4 regions of the Rossellomorea sp. FM04394 genome follow, and region 4 is predicted to be linked to each of the others. Evidence: riboswitches for the same ligand, from Rfam matches in the RefSeq annotation. Region 4 holds a riboswitch; each other region holds the start of a gene.
The links. A riboswitch is a leader RNA that binds a small molecule or an ion and turns the genes downstream of it on or off. The one in region 4 is predicted to bind cobalamin.
Positions count from the first base shown of each region.

Region 1: it holds a riboswitch for cobalamin, as region 4 does, so the genes downstream of both, ACCB35_RS05915 (acyl-CoA thioesterase) here and ACCB35_RS17555 (hypothetical protein) in region 4, are expected to answer to the same signal.
Region 2: it holds a riboswitch for cobalamin, as region 4 does, so the genes downstream of both, ACCB35_RS08000 (ribonucleoside-diphosphate reductase subunit alpha) here and ACCB35_RS17555 (hypothetical protein) in region 4, are expected to answer to the same signal.
Region 3: it holds a riboswitch for cobalamin, as region 4 does, so the genes downstream of both, ACCB35_RS12265 (ABC transporter substrate-binding protein) here and ACCB35_RS17555 (hypothetical protein) in region 4, are expected to answer to the same signal.

Region 1 covers NZ_CP168654.1:1,189,024-1,192,162, forward strand. The annotation lists gene ACCB35_RS05900 (hypothetical protein) at 53-415, opposite strand; gene ACCB35_RS05905 (hypothetical protein) at 464-715, opposite strand; gene ACCB35_RS05910 (hypothetical protein) at 901-1,143, shown strand; gene ACCB35_RS05915 (acyl-CoA thioesterase) at 1,259-1,732, opposite strand; cobalamin riboswitch at 1,880-2,069, opposite strand; gene ACCB35_RS05920 (flotillin family protein) at 2,272-3,139, shown strand, end outside.
Region 2 covers NZ_CP168654.1:1,587,881-1,591,019, reverse strand. The annotation lists gene ACCB35_RS08000 (ribonucleoside-diphosphate reductase subunit alpha) at 1-1,670, opposite strand, end outside; cobalamin riboswitch at 1,818-1,999, opposite strand; gene ACCB35_RS07995 (SurA N-terminal domain-containing protein) at 2,641-3,139, shown strand, end outside.
Region 3 covers NZ_CP168654.1:2,451,152-2,454,290, forward strand. The annotation lists gene ACCB35_RS12260 (FecCD family ABC transporter permease) at 1-329, opposite strand, end outside; gene ACCB35_RS12265 (ABC transporter substrate-binding protein) at 292-1,257, opposite strand; cobalamin riboswitch at 1,393-1,596, opposite strand; gene msrA (peptide-methionine (S)-S-oxide reductase MsrA) at 1,892-2,431, shown strand; gene ACCB35_RS12275 (hypothetical protein) at 2,511-2,663, shown strand; gene ACCB35_RS12280 (phytoene desaturase family protein) at 2,711-3,139, opposite strand, start outside.
Region 4 covers NZ_CP168654.1:3,490,930-3,494,068, forward strand. The annotation lists gene ACCB35_RS17550 (ABC transporter substrate-binding protein) at 1-716, opposite strand, end outside; gene ACCB35_RS17555 (hypothetical protein) at 737-1,258, opposite strand; cobalamin riboswitch at 1,426-1,613, opposite strand; gene ACCB35_RS17560 (hypothetical protein) at 1,745-2,077, shown strand; gene ACCB35_RS17565 (DUF2584 domain-containing protein) at 2,117-2,359, opposite strand; gene ACCB35_RS17570 (alpha/beta hydrolase family protein) at 2,404-3,139, opposite strand, start outside.

The sequences.
Region 1 (3,139 bases), 2.2 Mb from region 4:
CAAGACGGAGGTCTGAAGGCAATAACATCCAAATCCAATAGAAGCTGAGCTTCTAAACTGATTTTTTCTCTTCCTCATTAAATTCCATCTGCACTTCTTTCACTAATTGGGGTGAATTCTGTATTATTTTTCCAATATATATGAAACCAGCAACCGTAATCCCGGTCATGATCCAGCTAAAGGCTTGTCGGATTATTATCCCTTTATCGAATGCTTCAACTCCGTACTCCAGAATAAGCCATGCTTTAACAATTGCCAGAATCCCACTTCTCAAGGCAAAACATAGAGTGATTAATTGAAAAATCCGATAGAGAGGCTTTTTATAATAGAGTCGCTTACAAAAGGAACGGTCGTATCCTTGAAGTTCTGCGAAGTCAAGTCCAAAGAAAAGGGAAATCGGTTTTCGGCACAACATGCTAATGAAGAAAAATAAGCTTAAAGCAGCGGCATAGTATACATTACTTCAAAGGAGTTGGAGGGAGGAACCAGCCAGAACGTCAATCAGAGTACCGACAATCAGCGTGACTAAAATGAACAAGCCAAACGTATTTACTTTCTTCATTTCGATAAAACGATAAACCGTATAGATGATTCCTGGAACAGAAAAGAGGAGCATAGCATAATAATCTCCAATGTAATCCCTCATGATATTCCATACGAAAAGGGGCAGGGCTACATACATCAACAAGTCAAGTAAGACAAAATTTTTTTTCAACCTTATCCCTCTTCCTATTATTTACTATTACTATTCATACGGATAATGATGGAAGAAGTTTCACAATATGTATTCCTTTTACTAAATTATGGGCTAATTCTTTATATAAAAGTGATATGATTATTAGTGGAGGTTAAATAAGAGTTTAGAAGGAGGAATCCCTTTTGGTACCGGTTATTTTCACAATGATCCTGCTTATCTCACTATGCTCCTCTATTTTTTATGTAGTGAAGAAAAGGAAAGCGGCAGGTATTACTGGTTTTAAGACAGCTTTACCATCCATATGTTTTTTCATGATTGCAATAATGAACCTGTTGGCTCATTGGCTGGGATTCAGGGGGATCATCAGTTGGTTTCTAACCATTGTATTCCTATTTGTTGGAGCCTACTTTACTAAATATATGGTGCCATATAGAACGGGGAATTAGGGAAAGAGGTGTACTTCCTAATAATCTTATTTAGTAGATTGGCATTCTTGAACACTCAGAGCATAGAAAACTCTGAGTGTTTTTGTAGTCTCGATCGTCAACAATCACGGGCTGTTTACAAAATAAGCGCACGATTTTTTCTATGCTCTTTTCGCAAAGGAGCCGTCTTGAAAAGCCGCACTTCTTCTTCCGTTTGTGGAATGACCTTTGGCACCGGCTTCGGTTTTCCATTTTCATCAACGGCCACCATCGTAAGGAATGATTCAGTCGTCAGGGTTTTGACACTCGTTACGAGATTCGTAGAGTAGACCTTTACATATACTTCCATGGATGTTCGACCTGTAGACGTAACGTAGGCTTCCAGACTTAACGCATCGCCGACCGTTGCAGACGACAAAAAATCCACGGAGTCAATCGATGCCGTGACGACGACTGAGCTGGAGTGCTTCATTGCTGATAGTGCCGCAATTTCATCAATATAGGAAAGGATCTTTCCTCCGAAAATCGTTTGCATATGATTGGTGTCTGGTGGCAATACCAATTTTGTTTGTATGGTTTTTGAACGCTCTACCGAATAAGCTTGTTCCATTTTCTCATCTCCCAGTTTAATTTCTGAAATAAAAAAAGCATCTTCCTTTGAAAAGAAGATGCGGCTATTCCAGGTAAACGTTCTGAGTACTATAATTCCTCTTGTGACGTCTCATTAGCGCAACACCCTCCTATCTCCCGTAGGAACTCTGTGTTCTTCTCAATTGGCAGGTCTCCTGGCTCAGCGTCAGCAATTTCATATTCCTTCCCATTTCGATGCGAAACAGTGGAACCATACGAAATCTCAGCTTTACAGTGGCGGGACCGCGTTGGACTTTCACCAACTTCCCTTTTAAGAAGATGACCTGATCATCTTCACCAATGAGCAATGTTTAAATTGTGAACGCTTTTATTTTATCACAGGAATGAGAAGGAAGGGCTTTATTTGGTGGGTATTAATGGATATAAATTAGAAAATTTACCTAAATATTGAAACTTTTCTACAACTATTCCGTAAATAATAGTGTAGCTAGCAATTTTATTAAATAATAAATCGGTTGTTCGACTGATTTATAGAAAAGTTTGAGAGGGGTTGTCAGAATGCTAGGATCGTTAAGTATTATCGGATTTTTCATGTTCCTTATTCCTGTTCTGGTTATTGCCGCTATTGCAGGGATCGCGTATTATTTCTGGATGAGGTTCCGCTATCGTACAGCGAGATCCAACCAGGCACTGATCATTACCGGACCGAAACTGGGGGATCCTGAAAAGGAAACGAATATTTTCACCGACCAGGAAGGGCGTTCCATGAAAATCATCAGGGGTGGTGGGTACAGGTTAAGACGTTTCCAAACATCCACACCTGTTAATCTAACAAGTTTCCAATTGAAATTATCGACACCGAGAGTGTACACAAATGGCGGAGTACCAATCGTTGCAGACGCAGTGGCCATGGTGAAGGTGGCCGACACATTAAACGGAATTGCGAACTACGCTGAGCAGTTCCTTGGTAAGGATCAAAAAGAAATTGAAGATGAAATCATCGAAGTGCTGGGAAGTAATCTTCGTGCGATTCTTTCGAAAATGACTGTTGAAGACATCAACAGCAACCGTGAGAAATTTAACGCTGACGTTTCGGAAATTGCCCAGAAGCAGCTGGATCTCATGGGCTTCAAAATTACGTCACTCGGGTTGACTGACATAAGGGATGCAGACGAAGAAAATGGCTACTTGAAAAATCTTGGTCGTCCACGTATCGCCGAGGTTCGCAAGCAAGCTGAAATTGCAGAAGCAAACACAGAGCGAGAAACCCGTATTCACCGTGCCCAAACCGATCAGGAAGCGAAAGAAGAAGAATACAAGCGTCAAATCACGATCGCCGAATCCAAAAAAGAAAAGGATATTAAAGACGCATCCTTCAAAGAAGAAACAGAGCGGGCAAGAGCAAAATCCGAACAGTCCTATGAGC
Region 2 (3,139 bases), 1.9 Mb from region 4:
TCACAATATTCAACGGCTTCATCGCTCTCCCATTTCAACCCTTTTAATGCAAGGAGGTGATGCCACCCAAAGGTTCCTAATCCAATCCCCCTATAGCGCCTGTTTGTCAATTGGGCTTGCAGGACTGGAAGTTTATTAATATCTATGACATTATCAAGTAATCTTACACCTATGGATACGACTCTTTCCAGTTCATCATCCATGATTGTTTTAGCTAAAGAAACAGATGCCAGATTACAGACGACGTAATCTCCGGGAGATTTATAGGTAATGATTTTCCCGTCCTTTATAACCTCTTCTTCCATGACTGTCGCACTCATATTTTGGGCGATTTCCGTACATAAATTACTACAGTAAATCATCCCTTTATGCCCATTGGCATTTAGCCGGTTAACTGAGTCACGGTAAAACATGTATGGTGTTCCTGTTTCGAGCTGGGAAATCAGGATCCGCTTAAAAATTTCAATTGCCGGGACGACTTCCCTTGAGAGATCGGGATATTCTACACACTCCCAATACTTATCCCTGAAAGAACCTCCTCCATCATGTTCATCATAATAATCTTCCAGTGAATACCCCATGACCACCCTTACTTCATGAGGATCAAATAAATACCATTCCCCTCTCTTCTCCACTTGCTCCATAAATAAATCAGGTAAGCTGACACCCGTGAAAAGGTCATGGGTACGCTGTCTTTCATCTCCATTATTTAATCGTGTATCAAGAAAAGGAAAAATGTCCTTATGCCATACATCTAAGTAAACAGCGATCGCTCCTTGACGCTGACCTAATTGATCAACGGATACGGCTGTGTTATTTAACTGCTTCATCCACGGAATGACACCTGAACTTACTCCCTTGAAACCTTTGATATTACTTCCCCGGCTTCGGACCTTCCCTAAATAGATACCAAGTCCTCCACCGTTTTTACTTAATGTGGAAACATCTGTATTGCTGTCGTAAATACTTCTTAAATCATCTGCCACCGTATCAATAAAACAGCTTGATAACTGACCATGACTTTTGCCGGCGTTGGCGAACGTAGGTGTTGCTACCGTCATATACAAATTGGAAAGTGCCCAATATGCTTCCTGAATGAGCGCCATCCGCTTATCACGGGGTTCGTTCATAAAGAGTGTCATGGCGATTATTAGAAATCGCTCCTGCGGTAATTCAAGGATTTCACCATCATGGGATTTAGTTAAATACCGCTCTGACAATGTCACGATCCCTATGTACGTAAACAGATGGTCTTTAGATGCGTCCATGATCCTCCCCAAAGAGTCAATTTCATCTTTGCTATAGGATTCCAATAGTTCGGTCGTAAATAGTTTTCTATCAGTCAATTCTTGAATTAATTCATAAAAGGAACTGTACAGCACGCTTTCTTCAACTCTCCTTGAATAAGCGACGGTACGATAGAGTTTCACTAAATATAATTCTGCAGCAACATACGTCCAATCAGGTTCATGTGCAGAAATTCGTTCGACTGCCGTGAGGATCATGAAATGGTATAGCTTTTCTTTGCTCGATTCAGATTGACCTTCTGCATACTTAAAAGTCTTTTCATCGAATTCTTTAAAAGGTAGGTGTGGAAAGCGACTGTGGAGTTTTGTAAGAATCGCTTTCGCTTCCATTTTGATCCTTTGATCCTGTGATACGATTGACATCATCATTCCTCCCAAATTTATACAGTGTGGGAAGGAGTCAAAAAAAGCCCATCCTTCTTAGCGGATGGGCTTTATGTACGATAGATATATGCATAGGCTAAACGGCCTATTCCAATCCTCGCTTTATCCTCCCAATTCCCGAAGAAGATAATACATGATAAACAAGGCAGGTCTCCTGACTCATGCTTCACCCTACTCTAAGGCCTTCCCATCGTATACGACAGTGGCAGTTCCTTATTTCGTCAGCACTTACAGTTGCGGGGACAGCTCCGGATTCACACCGGATTCCCTTTTAAGTCCATTCAGACACCCTATTCACAGGTCATTATCAATATATAGTTGAATTAATGAAATGGAACACAAAATGTTGTGTTCTGTTAAATCATAAACGATTAAAAATAATTTTACAAGTGAAACTATTTATTTTGTTTTGAAGCTAGAATCTTTTACTAGTATCACGCTATTACACTCGTAAAGTCAAGATATGTTATAAAGAAGGAAGGAAAAATCCTTCCTTTGAAATATGCTTATAATTATTATTTTCCATGAAAAGAATAGGAGAAGATTGAATAGTATGTTCAAAAGGACACTAGTCCCCCGACACCTTCATATATGTTAGTTGAGAAAATGATAAGCACTCTCTATAATTCAAATAGAAGGTTGTTTGACAGTATTCTTTGGTCCCCAATATTTTTTATAGGCTGTTTAAATGGAGGAAGATATCTCGATTTAAACAGCCTCTTTTTTTAGCAGCAGGGTTCTTACATTTTCATTTCTGCCCGGCAGTTGACAGTCGGATGTAACTGCATACATTATAGTGAAAGAGGGACCTATTAGTAATGCACTGTATTTCAACCTTATTACAATCTATACTTTTCGGCTTAAATACTTTCTTTTTACTGGCTTTTCATTTAAAATGCGCATTAAGTGATTTTTTGAAATCACACCTTACTTCTGAAAGGAGTCTATTATGAAAAAATTATTAACGGCTTTACTATTGACATTATTAACGATTGGACTAGCCGCTTGCGGTTCGAACGAGGAGAGCCAAAAACAAGCTAACGATAAAGCGAAAACAGAAGAAAAAAGCGATGGACAGGCTCAAGAAGAGCAAGCGAAGCAAATGGAAGAAATGCAGAAGAAAATGGATGAACAGAAGGTTGAAAAAGATAAGATCGTTGCCATTGTAAACGACGAAAAAATTAAAGGTGAAGATTTCAATAACGTATTGACTCAATCACAAATGCAGTATCAACAGATGGGACAAGACCCGACAAGTAAAGATGCAGCAAAGAAAATAAAAGAACAAACGATTGATAGTCTAGTTGGACAAACACTCCTTATGCAGCAGGCTGATGAAAAAGGCTACAAAGCATCTGAAGACGAAATCAATAAACAATTGGAAGAAGTTAAAAAGCAGTATGGTGATGAAAAGAAGTTTGAAGACGCAATGAAAAAAGCCGGATTTA
Region 3 (3,139 bases), 1.0 Mb from region 4:
CCTAATGTATATGGATCCGCCAACGGGTTTCGCAAAAGCCCTTGAAAAGAAGCTCCAGCGATAGCTAAGGAGCTTCCAACCAATAATGCCAATAATACTCTGGGCAATCTAATTGAATACACAATGTTTGTAAACATCGGATCCGTCTCTTCCGGTAGATGGTATCCAAACCATTTAGCTCCGACGATGAACAAAATGTCCTTTGGTGGGATTGAGATGGTTCCAATCGATATACCTGCGAGAAGAGCGAATAGTAAAAACGATACTGCCAATCCGTATGTTATCCATATTTTATTCTGTAAATAGCTCCGGATAGATCGACTTTGCAATTTCCTCTACTCCTTCAACCAGTCTTGGGCCAGTGCGTGTGACCAGGTCAGAATGAACGTCATGAACTTCTTCATTTTTCACAGCATTTACGTCTTTCCATCCTTCTCGGCCCATCACCTGTTTTTTAGGGTTTTCGCTGTAGTAACCGTATGTTGTAATGATAATGTCTGGATTTGAAGCGATGACTGCTTCTTGGTTTACTTGGACCCACCCCTCTTGGTCACTCATTACATTTTCGGCATTTACAAGTGATAGCATTTGATCGATGAATGTATTTTTACCAGTAGAATATATGTCAGGTGAAGGTGACACCTCTACATACACTTTTTTCTTCTCAGATACACCACTGACTTTTTCCTTAATGGATTCCAGATCAGCTTTCATCTCCGAAATGACGGATTCAGCTTCATCTTTCTTTCCGACCAATATGCCGATGTTTTCCATCGTGGTGTACACTTCCTCAAAGCTATTGGCATCACGTACGATATATACCTTTACCCCTGCACCTCGAAGCTGTTCTAGCCCCTCTTCTGCCGAAACAGCTGTGGACTCATGAGCGAGAACCAAATCCGGATTCAGGCTGATGATCTTCTCAACGTTAAATTCCATTCCACCTATTTTTTCTTTCGCCGCCGCTTCTTTTGGATAATTATCAAAATCTGAAACCCCCACAATTTCCTTATTCAACCCTAACTCGAATAAAATTTCTGTGTTGCTTGGAATCAACGAAACAATATGCTTAGGTTGCTCTTCCAGCGTGACTTTATTATTCAGGGCGTCGTTTACTGACAAAGGAAAAGCAGATTGTCCCTGACTGACTTCCCCGCTATTTTTTTTCTTTTCTACACTTTCACCATCAGTACCGCATGCTGAAAGGAGTCCAAGAGATAATAGTAGTGCAAGAATGATTTTGAATGTGTGTTTCATACGTTTTCCTCCTGTAAATGAACTTATTCCCAGACAAAAAAACATCTCCAGTGGGACTAGAGATGTTGTGTAAAATGCATAAAATGGCTTTCATACCGTCAGACATGCACATTACACCTTTCTATCCGCGTAGATTTGGTGCGAAAGACATTAGGCAGGTCTCCTGGCTCATGGTCATTGTTTGCTGCACCTTCCCATACCTATTGGTACAGTGGCATTCATACAGCTCACTTCCATTTACAGTGGCGGGACCGCGTTGGAATTACACCAACTTCCCTATTATGAAGCTAAAAAGTTTGTTAAAGAAACTTCCGCTTCACCTAATCTCGTATCATATGTAATTGTTCCGTTCACATGAATTATACACAAGTTATCATCGTTAGTGAATTGATTTTTACGAATTTGTTGAAATTTGCAGAATGATTGAATCTACCTGCGTAATGCAAGTTGATCGTGTGCCTATAGGAAGAGAGCTTCTGTTGATGTGAGTTATCAATTACGCACTTTTAGTAAACCATATAGGCAAATAGGCTTTGAAGCTAATTGATTGTGGCTTCCACCCTTTCATGATAAAATCTTTTTCAAGCTATCGCTTTACTACTTTAGAGCGGCATATGTATAGGAGGTTTTCGCAATGAATGAAAAGAAAGAAGTCGCTACTTTTGCCGGCGGTTGTTTTTGGTGTATGGTAAAACCTTTTGATGAACTACCGGGTATTATTGATGTCGTGTCAGGTTATTCAGGAGGGCATCTTGAGAACCCTACCTATAAGGATATCAAAGCCGGTAACAGTGGGCATTTTGAAGCTGTTCAAATCACCTTCGATCCTGCTCTCTTTCCCTATGAAAGATTATTAGAACTATACTGGCCTCAGATTGATCCGACTGATGACGGAGGACAATTCCATGATCGCGGTGACCAGTATCGCACAGCCATTTTCTATCACAACGAACAACAAAAACGTTTAGCAGAAAACACGAAGAAGGAAATAGAAGAAAGTGGCCGATTTAAAAAACCAATCGTCACACAGATCCTTCCTGCCTCAATCTTCTATCCGGCAGAAGAATATCATCAAAAGTTCTACAAAAAGAATCCCGATGAATATAAACAAGACCGGGCAAAATCTGGTCGTGACGAATTTATTGAGAGTCATTGGGAAAACCCAAAAGCTTAAGGACTTTAAAAAATTTATCATTCCTGGAGAATGAAAAAAACTCCTTTTGCCAAACTAATTGGCAGAAAGGAGTTTTTATATGAAGAAAAATGATCCCGTCAAAGACGATAAAGAGCAAGTCGTGGGATATGAAGGTCCAGGAAAACTGGTGAACTTTTTTGATCCCTATCCAGCTCAGGACGAGGCGAAAGTAAACAATTCGGATACGGTGGATAATCATAGTTCAGAATGAAAATATAAGGTGATGGTTATCATGCATCAAACCATCACCTTATATTTTTATCCAATAAAACGATTTACCTTCACTTGTTCATCCAAGATCAATTCCGCTGTAAGCTGTCCGGAAAGAGTGACCATTGGCACCCCTCCACCCGGATGGGTTGAACCTCCCACAAAATACATATTTGAGAGCACTCTGCTCTTATTCGGAACCTTGAAACCTCCATTAAGCTTTCGGTCCGTGACCGTACCATAGATAGATCCGCCATTAGCCCCGTAGAGACTTTTAAGGTCATTAGGAGTAAAAGTATATTCATATTCGATATGATCCCTTAAGTTCGTAACACCCATCTTCTCCAATTTATCCAGCACTTTGAAGCGATAGGATTCTTTATATTGGGTCCAATCTTCCCCCTCTTTTAATGGAGGCACGTGTGTTAACACAAACATGTTTTCTTTCCCTTCAGGAGCCTGGGTGGGATCCGATTT
Region 4 (3,139 bases):
TCTTCTTCGCCTACTTTCACCCAGCCTTTTTGGTCTACAAAAACATTCTCGACCCCAGCCGTTTCCAGTATTTCCTGCTGAAAGGTTTCTGCTCCTGCTGTATAGATATCAGGAGAGGGACTGATTTCAAAATATACTTGTTCTTTTTCCTTAAGTGTATTTACTTTTTCTTTCACTTCTGAAATCTGTTCCTTGATACCGTCCACCAATTCGTTCCCCTTCTTCTCTACCCCCATTACTTCTGCAATCTGTTCAATATCCCCATATACATCTTCGAAGGTTTGGGCAGATTGAATGACGAATACGTTTAATCCCGCCTCCTCAAGCTGCTTCACTCCGGCATCATCTCCAGTGGTATATGCAATGACAGCATCAGGTTTTAATGCAATGACCTCTTCAGCATTGACCGTCATGGAATCCGATACTCTTTTAATCTCTTTCGCTTCCTCAGGATAGTTGTCGTATTCAGTTGCCCCGACTACCTTATCCCCAACTCCTATTGCAAAAAGAATCTCTGTGTTACTTGGCTGTAACGAAACAACGGTTTCGGGCACGCCATCAAAGGTTATATCTTCCCCCCTGTCATCTTTAACAGAATAAGGCTCATTTTCAGGCTTAACTTCCTTTTGGGATGTAGCTTCTTCCCCGTTGCTGCATCCTGCGAAAACAACCAGGATGATCGATAGTAGTAAACTATTTAACCATGACTTTTTCATCTTTCGTCTTCCCCGCTTCTCTAAATTTTGTCTATATACGATTTACTCTCAAAAGGAATTTCTTCAATCCCTTCACATTTATTCACATACACGGCCATTACGAACAGGACATTTGCCAGTAAATGAGCGTATTTAAATAAAATGTTCTCCACTTTCATCTCAGTACTGACTTTATGTAAGGCACGGACTGACTTTTTTGCTTCACTGCGGCAGGTATGAAGCACACATGCAGCTGTCGACCCTTGTGGAAGGACAAAGGTTTGGATTCGTTCCTCTACTTCGAAAACATAACGATCGTACATTCGACTCAATTTATTCAAGTCCTCTTCTTTGATGGCTGTCATTCCCCGCACCGAACCATTGAGGTGGTACGCCATTTCAGCCAAATACAGTAAATCATCGCGTACTTCCGGTAAGTGCCCAGCCAATGATGATGCCAGTCCGATTTTAGTCGATAGTGAATCGGTACGGATTTCGAAATCGACGGTCGAAACAGATTCACGCATATAGGGATAACATAAGTAGCGGAAATCCTTTGCCATATGTAAGTTTCCTCCTTTCTGAATGATGTTTGTGAAGCACCTATCGTATCTTCCGGGAGTTTTACATAAACACAAAAAAACCACCCAAGAATATTGGCCGGCAGTTGTCATCCATATAAAAAAAGAGATGCTAAAAAGCCGCACCATACCCTTAACTTCCGAAGAGCATAATACGATGGAAAATAGGCAGGTATCCTGGCTCGTGCGTCAGCCTACTCTAAGAACCTTCCCATTTGAATGATCAAATAGTGGTTTTCTTCTTATTTCGTCAGCACTTACAGTTGCGGAAACAGCTTCGGACTCACACCGAATTCCCTTTATGCTATAGATCAGCACCTAATTTCTGCGTGGGTTTATTCACTTAAGGAACATTATACCACCTTTTCCATGTGAAAGATGAAGAAGTTTTACACAAAAAAACAAACATGTTGGCGTACAAGCTTGAATATCTTTTGAGTATGTGAAGAAATGTTAAGGAGGAAAAACATGAAGCGATTGATTGTTTTGATATTATGCGTATTCTTATTAAGTGCATGCGGAGACAAAGAACCTGCATCCCATGAATTATGTGGATACGGGGATATGATGGTGGTGAACAAGAAGGAATATGTGAAGGTCTCTGAGGAGAAGAAGCTGGTCCTGGATGAAAAGCTTGGATCTATTAAAGAAAAGATTGATAGTCAATATCACCCCGAAAATGATTTTTCGGCAAATATATTAAAAAAAGGGACACCCATCTATAGCGTGAAAGATCACAGCCACTATTTAATCGCCCAGACAGAGGATAATCGCTATATTTTATATGAGGAAATACAATAAAAGGATGGCTGTAAGCGAATGTTTACAGCCATCCTTTATTTAGTTCGTGGAATTCAAGGAAATCAATCGATACAGGATCTTCGTTTTCTCATCCGTCCACTCCATCTTTTCTATGCTGCCGTAACCACTGGGGTCACTGTGTTTCGTTTTTCTTACCTCTATCGGAATATGCATAGGGTAAAGGCGGTATCCGTCTTTAAGCAGTTCAAACAGATTATCTTCTTTCCTCGCTTCTTTTCCCTTGGTCACGATCATCGTGTTTAATTCTAAGCCCATGCCCATTTCGCTTGACCTCAATCCTTTTTTATTTAATCATACACCACTGCCTATTGATTTTTCATCCATGTACATAGCATGGAGACGATTTGTTGGTTCTTTCGAGGAGGGAAGTAATGCGTAAATTCTTTAAAGTATTGGGACGACACAGATTTATTCAGATCATTCAGCCTTTTTTCTAATCTATATGCATGCTCCACAGAAACGTTCTGATCCTTTTCACCGTGAATGATCAATACTGGAGCTTCAAGGTTTTCTAATTCGTAAAGGGGCGTACGCCATTCATATCTCTCCGGAACTTTATTGGGACTTCCCCCTATGACTCTTTTCATCATCCTCCTGAGATCCTTCCGTTCGTCATATGTCAAGAACATATCCGAAACGCCTCCCCATGTAACAACAGAGGTGATGTCCCTGCGCACGATGCCTGTCAGTAACGCCATAACCCCTCCACGGGAAAAGCCAAACACATGGATCCGGTTATGGACCACCCTGTGATAGTGTTTGAGCAATTCAACACCGGAAATGGCGTCTTCACGATCATCTCCCGCAAAGTCTTCATTTCCCTCTCCTCCGAGATTTCCTCTGTAATAAGGGGCAAAAACAATGAAACCGTGAGAAGCAAATTGAGCGATTCTCGCCGGCCGGACCATTCCGACGCCTTTGATCCCCCCTCTTAAATAGAGGAAACCATCATACTTTCCTCCCCCGACAGGTTCAGCCATTAAGCCCTTCACACGGAGGCCACCGGATAGATAGGTGATTTCATATAGTTCCACATGTGGA